Regions from separate parts of the Vibrio sp. 2433-A1 genome, predicted to be linked through region 3. Evidence: predicted binding sites of a transcription regulator. Region 3 holds the regulator's gene; each other region holds the start of a gene.
The links. The regulator CRP, encoded in region 3, controls carbon source genes, mostly activating them, when cyclic AMP is high. The targets are predictions, from matches to a motif close to TGTGANNNNNNTCACA.
Positions count from the first base shown of each region.

Region 1: a site for CRP is predicted at 1,227-1,242, ahead of deoD (purine-nucleoside phosphorylase). Genes of this name have one in related genera too.
Region 2: a site for CRP is predicted at 1,190-1,205, ahead of cytR (DNA-binding transcriptional regulator CytR). Genes of this name have one in related genera too.

Region 1 covers NZ_JBRESC010000026.1:46,104-48,381, reverse strand. Annotated here, with positions in the region: gene ACU01J_RS19370 (transposase) at 1-355, opposite strand, end outside; gene deoD (purine-nucleoside phosphorylase) at 414-1,124, opposite strand; gene ACU01J_RS19360 (YbgA family protein) at 1,471-2,278, shown strand, end outside.
Region 2 covers NZ_JBRESC010000024.1:46,161-48,438, reverse strand. Annotated here, with positions in the region: gene priA (primosomal protein N') at 1-1,100, shown strand, start outside; gene cytR (DNA-binding transcriptional regulator CytR) at 1,453-2,278, shown strand, end outside.
Region 3 covers NZ_JBRESC010000002.1:192,813-195,090, reverse strand. Annotated here, with positions in the region: gene ACU01J_RS03335 (phosphoribulokinase) at 1-318, shown strand, start outside; gene crp (cAMP-activated global transcriptional regulator CRP) at 560-1,192, shown strand; gene ACU01J_RS03325 (2-oxoadipate dioxygenase/decarboxylase family protein) at 1,262-2,053, opposite strand; gene astD (succinylglutamate-semialdehyde dehydrogenase) at 2,260-2,278, opposite strand, start outside.

The DNA of each region.
Region 1 (2,278 bases), on a different contig from region 3:
ACTGGCAACATTTACAACGATAGCGTTGACGATCGCCGCTATAACCAAAGGCATGATAGAGATGTTTGTGGGTATGAACGGATAGACCAAAATTACTGCAGTCGTCATTACGACAGGCAGGTAGGCCATCACTATGCAAGTGTCTCAATCGATGAAGTTCATTGAGCACTTCTTGATTGTTAAGTAAGGGGGGGAAAGCACCACACTCCCGACATACCATCGCAGGTCGTTTAGGGTTCGCATGCTGCACAACGTAACGATGTGCATCACTCAATCCAAAGTTGTCACACGCCAATGTTTTACAAAAGTTGAGCTGTAAACCGTCTGCTTCCTGTGGCAGTTTGCCAGTTGTCACTATCTCCCCCTCGGGATTATTCGGGCCACCAAGCTAGCCTGGTGGCGAAAGGAATAAATTAAATGTTAATTGCAGTTTCTAGAGCAACTTTCATCATGTCGTTGAAAGACTTCTGACGCTCTTCTGAACTGAGTTTCTCACCACGGATAATGTGGTCAGATACTGTAAGAATTGTTAGTGCTTTAGCACCTAGATCTGCCGCTACGCCGTAGATACCAGCCGCTTCCATATCGACACCTAGGATGCCCAGCTTCTCCATCTTCTCGAAGATGTCTGCTTCAGGCGTGTAGAAAAGGTCTGCAGAGAATACGTTACCCACTTTTACTGGTACTTCTTGAGCACGAGCTTGGTTTACCGCTTCTTCTAGTAGGCCGTAATCAGCGATTGCTGCGAAGTCGTGGTTATTGAAACGAATACGGTTAACTTTAGAATCAGTTGAAGCACCCATACCGATAACAACATCCATCAGTTTAACGTCGTCACGTACTGCACCACAGCTACCTACACGAATTACGTTCTTTACACCGTACTCAGCGATTAGCTCGTGTACGTAGATACAACATGATGGAATACCCATACCGTGGCCCATTACAGACACTTTCTTACCTTTGTAAGTGCCTGTGTAGCCGAACATGTTGCGAACGTCACATACTTGCTTTACATCATCAAGGAATGTTTCCGCAATGTATTTAGCACGTAGTGGGTCACCTGGCATTAGAACTGTTTCAGCGAAATCACCTGGTTGTGCATTAATGTGTGGGGTTGCCATAGTTTTTACTCCAGTTTTATTAGCTAATCATTTCTGATTACTAAATATGTTGATTCTCAAAAATCTGTTGAGGGAATACTAGCCTTATATGACGGCACTCCATGAGAAGTATGTCACAAAAGAGCAGTATTGAAAGCAGGTGTCGCCAGTTGATAACTAAATATGTTGAAAGTAAAAGGGCAATCGATTTGCAAAAACGTTTGCTATTTGAAGTGAACCAAAATCCATCTTTTTTCGTAATTTCTTTTAAGTTGTACAAGAAAAATAATTGTACAGTTTTGTAATCTCATGCTAAAACTTATACAAGATTTTAGCCTGTACAACCCGATTAAGGAAGGAGTGAGTTATGGAAAATCAAATTAAGATTGGCATCAGTTCCTGTGTTCTGGGCGAGAAAGTTCGTTTCGACTCAGGTCATAAAATAAGTAAGTTCGTTACTAAGGAGTTAGCGCCTTACTTGGAGTTTGTTCCCGTCTGCCCTGAAGTCGGCGCTGGGATGACGGTTCCTCGTCCCACAATCCGCCTGATTTCTGATGAAGAGCGTATAGCGCTCGTCGAAACTAAAGACCAAACCCAGGATCATACGGAGAAAATGATTCGTTATTCGAAGCAAAAAGTTGCAGAGCTCGAACGTGAACAACTGCGTGGTTATATCGTGTGTGCAAAGTCACCAACGTGTGGCATGGAGCGAGTGAAAGTCTACAAGAAGCATGGTGCCGAAAACGATGGCGTTGGCATGTACACTAAAGAGCTCATGGAGGCGATGCCGTGGTTGCCTGTTGAAGAAGATGGTCGGCTGAATGATCCAGTACTAAAAGAGAACTTCATTACTCGAGTGTATACGCTTGATGATTTCTATAACTCCATGGGGAGTGAGCCTACTCGAGGTAAAATCGTTGCTTTCCATTCTCGCTATAAATTGACTTTGATGGCGCACCATCCTGAGTCATATAAAGAGTTGGGTAAGTTAGTCGCCAATATTGCCGATTACGATATCGATGAGTTCTTTCATTTATACCGAGTTGGACTGATGCAAGCTGTGGCTCATCGTGCTAGTCGAAAAAACAACACCAATGTGTTGATGCATCTACAAGGATACTTTAAACGTGATCTAGATAGCCCGGCCAAGCAGGAGTTGCGTCGAGTGATTGATG
Region 2 (2,278 bases), on a different contig from region 3:
TAGCCGGTAAGTACCATCATTTGGTGCTTTCATCTCGTGCTGGTAATGCGACACCGACCACCAATAAAGTCCTCGATGTGAAAGGCCTTTACCTTGAAAGTGGTCTATCAGCCCCTTTGATTGCCGAAATGCGTAAGCACCTTAAAGCGGGCAATCAAGTGATGCTGTTTCTCAATCGACGTGGTTTCTCACCTGCTTTGATGTGCCATGAGTGTGGTTGGATTGCAGAGTGTAAACGCTGCGATGCCTATTACACCTATCACCAATACAGCAATGAAATTCGCTGCCATCACTGTGGCTCTCAACAGCCGATCATTCACCAGTGCCAAGGTTGTGGTTCGACGCATCTAGTGACGGTAGGCGTAGGTACGGAGCAACTCGAAACCCAGTTGGCAGAGCTGTTCCCTGAATATAGAACCATTCGTATTGATCGCGACAGTACTCGACGCAAAGGCAGTTTAGAGAGTGCGCTCGGTGCGATCCGAAATGGGGAATATCAGATTCTAATTGGTACTCAGATGCTGGCTAAAGGTCACCACTTTCCAGACGTTACCCTAGTGGCACTTCTTGATGTTGATGGTTCGCTCTACAGTAGTGATTTTCGCGCCTCTGAACGTTTAGCCCAATTATTTATTCAGGTTGCAGGTCGAGCGGGGCGTGCGAGTAAGCCGGGTGAAGTGGTATTACAAACGCACCATCCAGAACACAGTTTATTGCAGGCTTTATTGACTAAGAGCTATCGCCATTTTGCCGACACGGCCTTGCAAGAAAGAAAATTAGCGCAACTACCACCGTACAGTTTCTTGACTCTGTTTCGAGCGGAAGCCAACCAGTCAGAAATGGTAGAAGAGTTTTTGCGTCAAGTTCGCCATACCTTGGAAGCTCATCCGTTGTTTGATGACTTTTGTCAGGTGTTGGGCCCAACACCTGCACCGCTAGCGAAAAGGGCAGGTAAGTACCGCTGGCAGCTCCTACTCCAGACTCAAAGTCGTCCAACGATGCAAAAGTTACTTGCAAGCGCTAAGCCTGTGATTCAAATGCTGCCACATGCAAAAAAAGTGCGTTGGACCCTTGATATTGAGCCACAAGATCTAAGTTGATTAAGTCAGTGAGAGCCAAAGTGAGAGTTGCACCAAACAGCTCTCTTTTGGCTTTTAATAAATGTATATGCAGATTTTTTTCATTTATTTGTGATTGAGATCTCTCACTGACTGCCTATTTTGTTAAATCTCCCGTAACTTTACTCTTTGAAATGAATACACTAGGTCATGTGCAAATAGTTTATTTTCAACGACAGTTGGCGAGTGAAACGTTTGCGTTGTGATGAAATACAGAAGATAGGTGTTTTAGCCTACGTCACGTCAAGTCGTTTATTGGACGATTAGATGCAATTCACTAGGTTTAGGTGGCTACTAGGCTGCTAATTTAGGAAATGAAGAGGGTTAAGAAAATATGGCGACAATGAAGGATGTTGCCCAGCTTGCGGGAGTTTCAACAGCGACAGTTTCACGTGCGCTAATGAATCCAGAAAAGGTATCTTCAGCAACACGGAAAAGAGTCGAAGACGCTGTTTTAGAAGCTGGTTATTCACCAAACTCACTGGCGCGTAACTTACGCCGCAATGAGTCCAAAACAATTATCGCAATCATTCCAGATATCTGTGACCCATACTATACCGAGATTATTCGTGGTATCGAAGACGCCGCGATGGAACATGGCTACATTGTTCTACTGGGTGATAGTGGGCAACAAAAGAAACGAGAAAGCTCATTTGTGAACTTAGTCTTTACTAAGCAAGCTGATGGCATGCTACTGCTAGGCACTGACCTTCCTTTTGATGTTAGTAAGCCCGAGCAGAAGAACCTGCCGCCTATGGTGATGGCTTGTGAGTTTGCACCCGAGCTAGAACTGCCAACGGTACACATTGATAACCTCACATCTGCATTTGAAGCGGTTAACTACCTAACCCAGATGGGGCACAAGCGTGTGGCGCAGATCTCGGGCCCTGAATCAGCAACGTTGTGTCAGTTCCGTCACCAAGGTTATCAGCAAGCGCTGCGCCGCGCTGGTATCACTATGACGACCAGTTACTGCACTTATGGTGACTTTACCTTTGAAGCTGGGGCAAAAGCGATTCGTCAATTGCTTGCGCTGCCTGAGCCTCCAACTGCGGTATTCTGTCATAACGATGCGATGGCGATTGGTGCAATCCAAGAAGCGAAGAAACTTGGTTTACGCGTGCCTCAAGATCTTTCTATTGTTGGCTTCGATGATATTC
Region 3 (2,278 bases):
CGTTCCATGGACGACTACCTGAACTACATTACGCCACAGTTTTCTCGTACTCATATTAACTTTCAGCGTGTTCCAACAGTCGATACGTCAAACCCACTTAACGCCAAAGGCATTCCAAGCCTAGATGAGAGTTTTGTGGTGATTCGCCTTCGCGGCATCAAGAATGTTGATTACCCTTACCTACTCGCCATGATTGATGGTTCATTTATGTCACGTCACAACACCATCGTTGTACCGGGCGGTAAAATGAGTTTTGCGATGGAATTAATCGTACGACCTATTCTTCAACAATTAATCGAAACGGGAAAAATTGGCTAATACTCACGGCTAGAACACGATTACTTTTCATACCGTGATCATGTGCACAGTTTTGCGTAGTAAATACACCTATTGACCCGATTAAAATCAAGAAATCGTTTTCGAAAAAGGATACTATTTCTTACCGAAACACAAGATGGCTTGCAGCATTTGTAAAGTGCTCTTATCCTAGTGGGCCTATTTAAGGCTTTGCTAAAACATGGAAAGCGGCAAGCGTACCCTGCAGAGGAAGTGAGATATTATGGTTCTAGGTAAACCTCAAACCGATCCAACATTAGAGTGGTTCCTTTCACACTGTCATATTCATAAGTACCCATCAAAAAGCACGCTAATTCATGCGGGCGAAAAAGCAGAGACTTTGTACTACATCGTTAAAGGCTCTGTTGCGGTTCTTATCAAGGACGAAGAAGGTAAGGAAATGATCCTTTCTTACCTAAACCAAGGTGACTTTATCGGTGAGCTTGGTCTATTCGAAGAAGATCAAGAACGTACAGCTTGGGTTCGTGCTAAATCTCCTTGTGAAGTAGCAGAAATCTCTTTCAAGAAGTTCCGTCAACTAATTCAAGTTAACCCAGACATCCTAATGCGCCTTTCAGCGCAAATGGCAAGCCGCCTACAAGTGACTAGCCAGAAAGTGGGTGACCTAGCATTCCTAGACGTAACGGGCCGCATTGCTCAGACGCTACTAAACCTAGCGAAACAACCTGACGCAATGACTCACCCAGACGGCATGCAGATTAAGATCACTCGTCAAGAGATTGGTCAAATCGTTGGCTGTTCTCGTGAAACCGTTGGTCGTATCCTGAAAATGCTAGAAGAGCAGAACCTAATCTCTGCTCACGGTAAGACAATCGTTGTATACGGTACTCGTTAATTTCGATTAACGAATAAGAATTAAAAAAGCCACCTACGCGGTGGCTTTCTTTTTATCTGACGAATAGTACTAGCCGTTGGTACTTTCGAAAATTTTATCTGCAGATGCAGCAACAAACCCTGGGTAAAGTTCACCATTCGGCATTGGGTAACGCTTAGCAAACTCATAGAAGCCACCTGGGATGATTTCAGTCACTTCACTAAACTGCACCGCAACTTTATCAGCCATGGTTGAGGATTGTTCTAACAGTACCTCTGGAGAGCCTTTCACTTCACCACCAAACTCGTTAATGGTAAAACCCGCATCACGCAAGTGATTATTGACGCTAACCACTTCCTCAAAGGCATTCAGTTGGTTGACGCTAACAGTAAAGTGGTTGGCACCATAGCCGTGCGCCGCTAACCAAGAAGCATACTCGCTCTCTGTCGCCAGTGTTTGGAAATCAGCATAGCTTAAGTCCCATAAGCGACCGCCAGACAAGAACTCATGACCTTTTAGTTTACTGGTGTCTAATTGCTCAACAAGCTTTGCAACGATAGCTTGCAATGCTTCAGAGCACTCTTCCACTTTTAGCTCACTGATAAACACTTTTGGCTGTTTCGGGTCAGGGTGCTCAAAGTGCTTGGCGACCAACTTCTTACTTTCAAACAGATAGTCACCGCAAGGTTTGTAGCCAACATCTAAGAAAGGCTGCGCTAAAGTTGCAATACCCAATGGCTCGACATTGAAAGTGCGTAACGCGATATGGTCATTGATCAGCGCTTCATCTTCTTGCAGTAGTTGATGCACTTTTTCAGCAGAGGGACACAAGCGTTGAATATAGTCTTTCCATAACGATTGGAATAAAGCATCTGGCGTCATAACGCCTCCTTGTTTACGGTTGTTTACGTTATAGGGTTAGTCGTTATTATTGGTTAAGTTATAAAAGAGGCTATCAGACCGATTTGTCCAGATAATCAGTCTGATAGCCTTCAACCTGTGACGTTAAAAGCCTCCCTGCTCAGGGAGGAAGAAGGGAATTCCTAACTTAGGTTCTTTGACCTAATGTTTTTATAGCTAATGTTTTTTTACAGCTCTAGCCCTGGG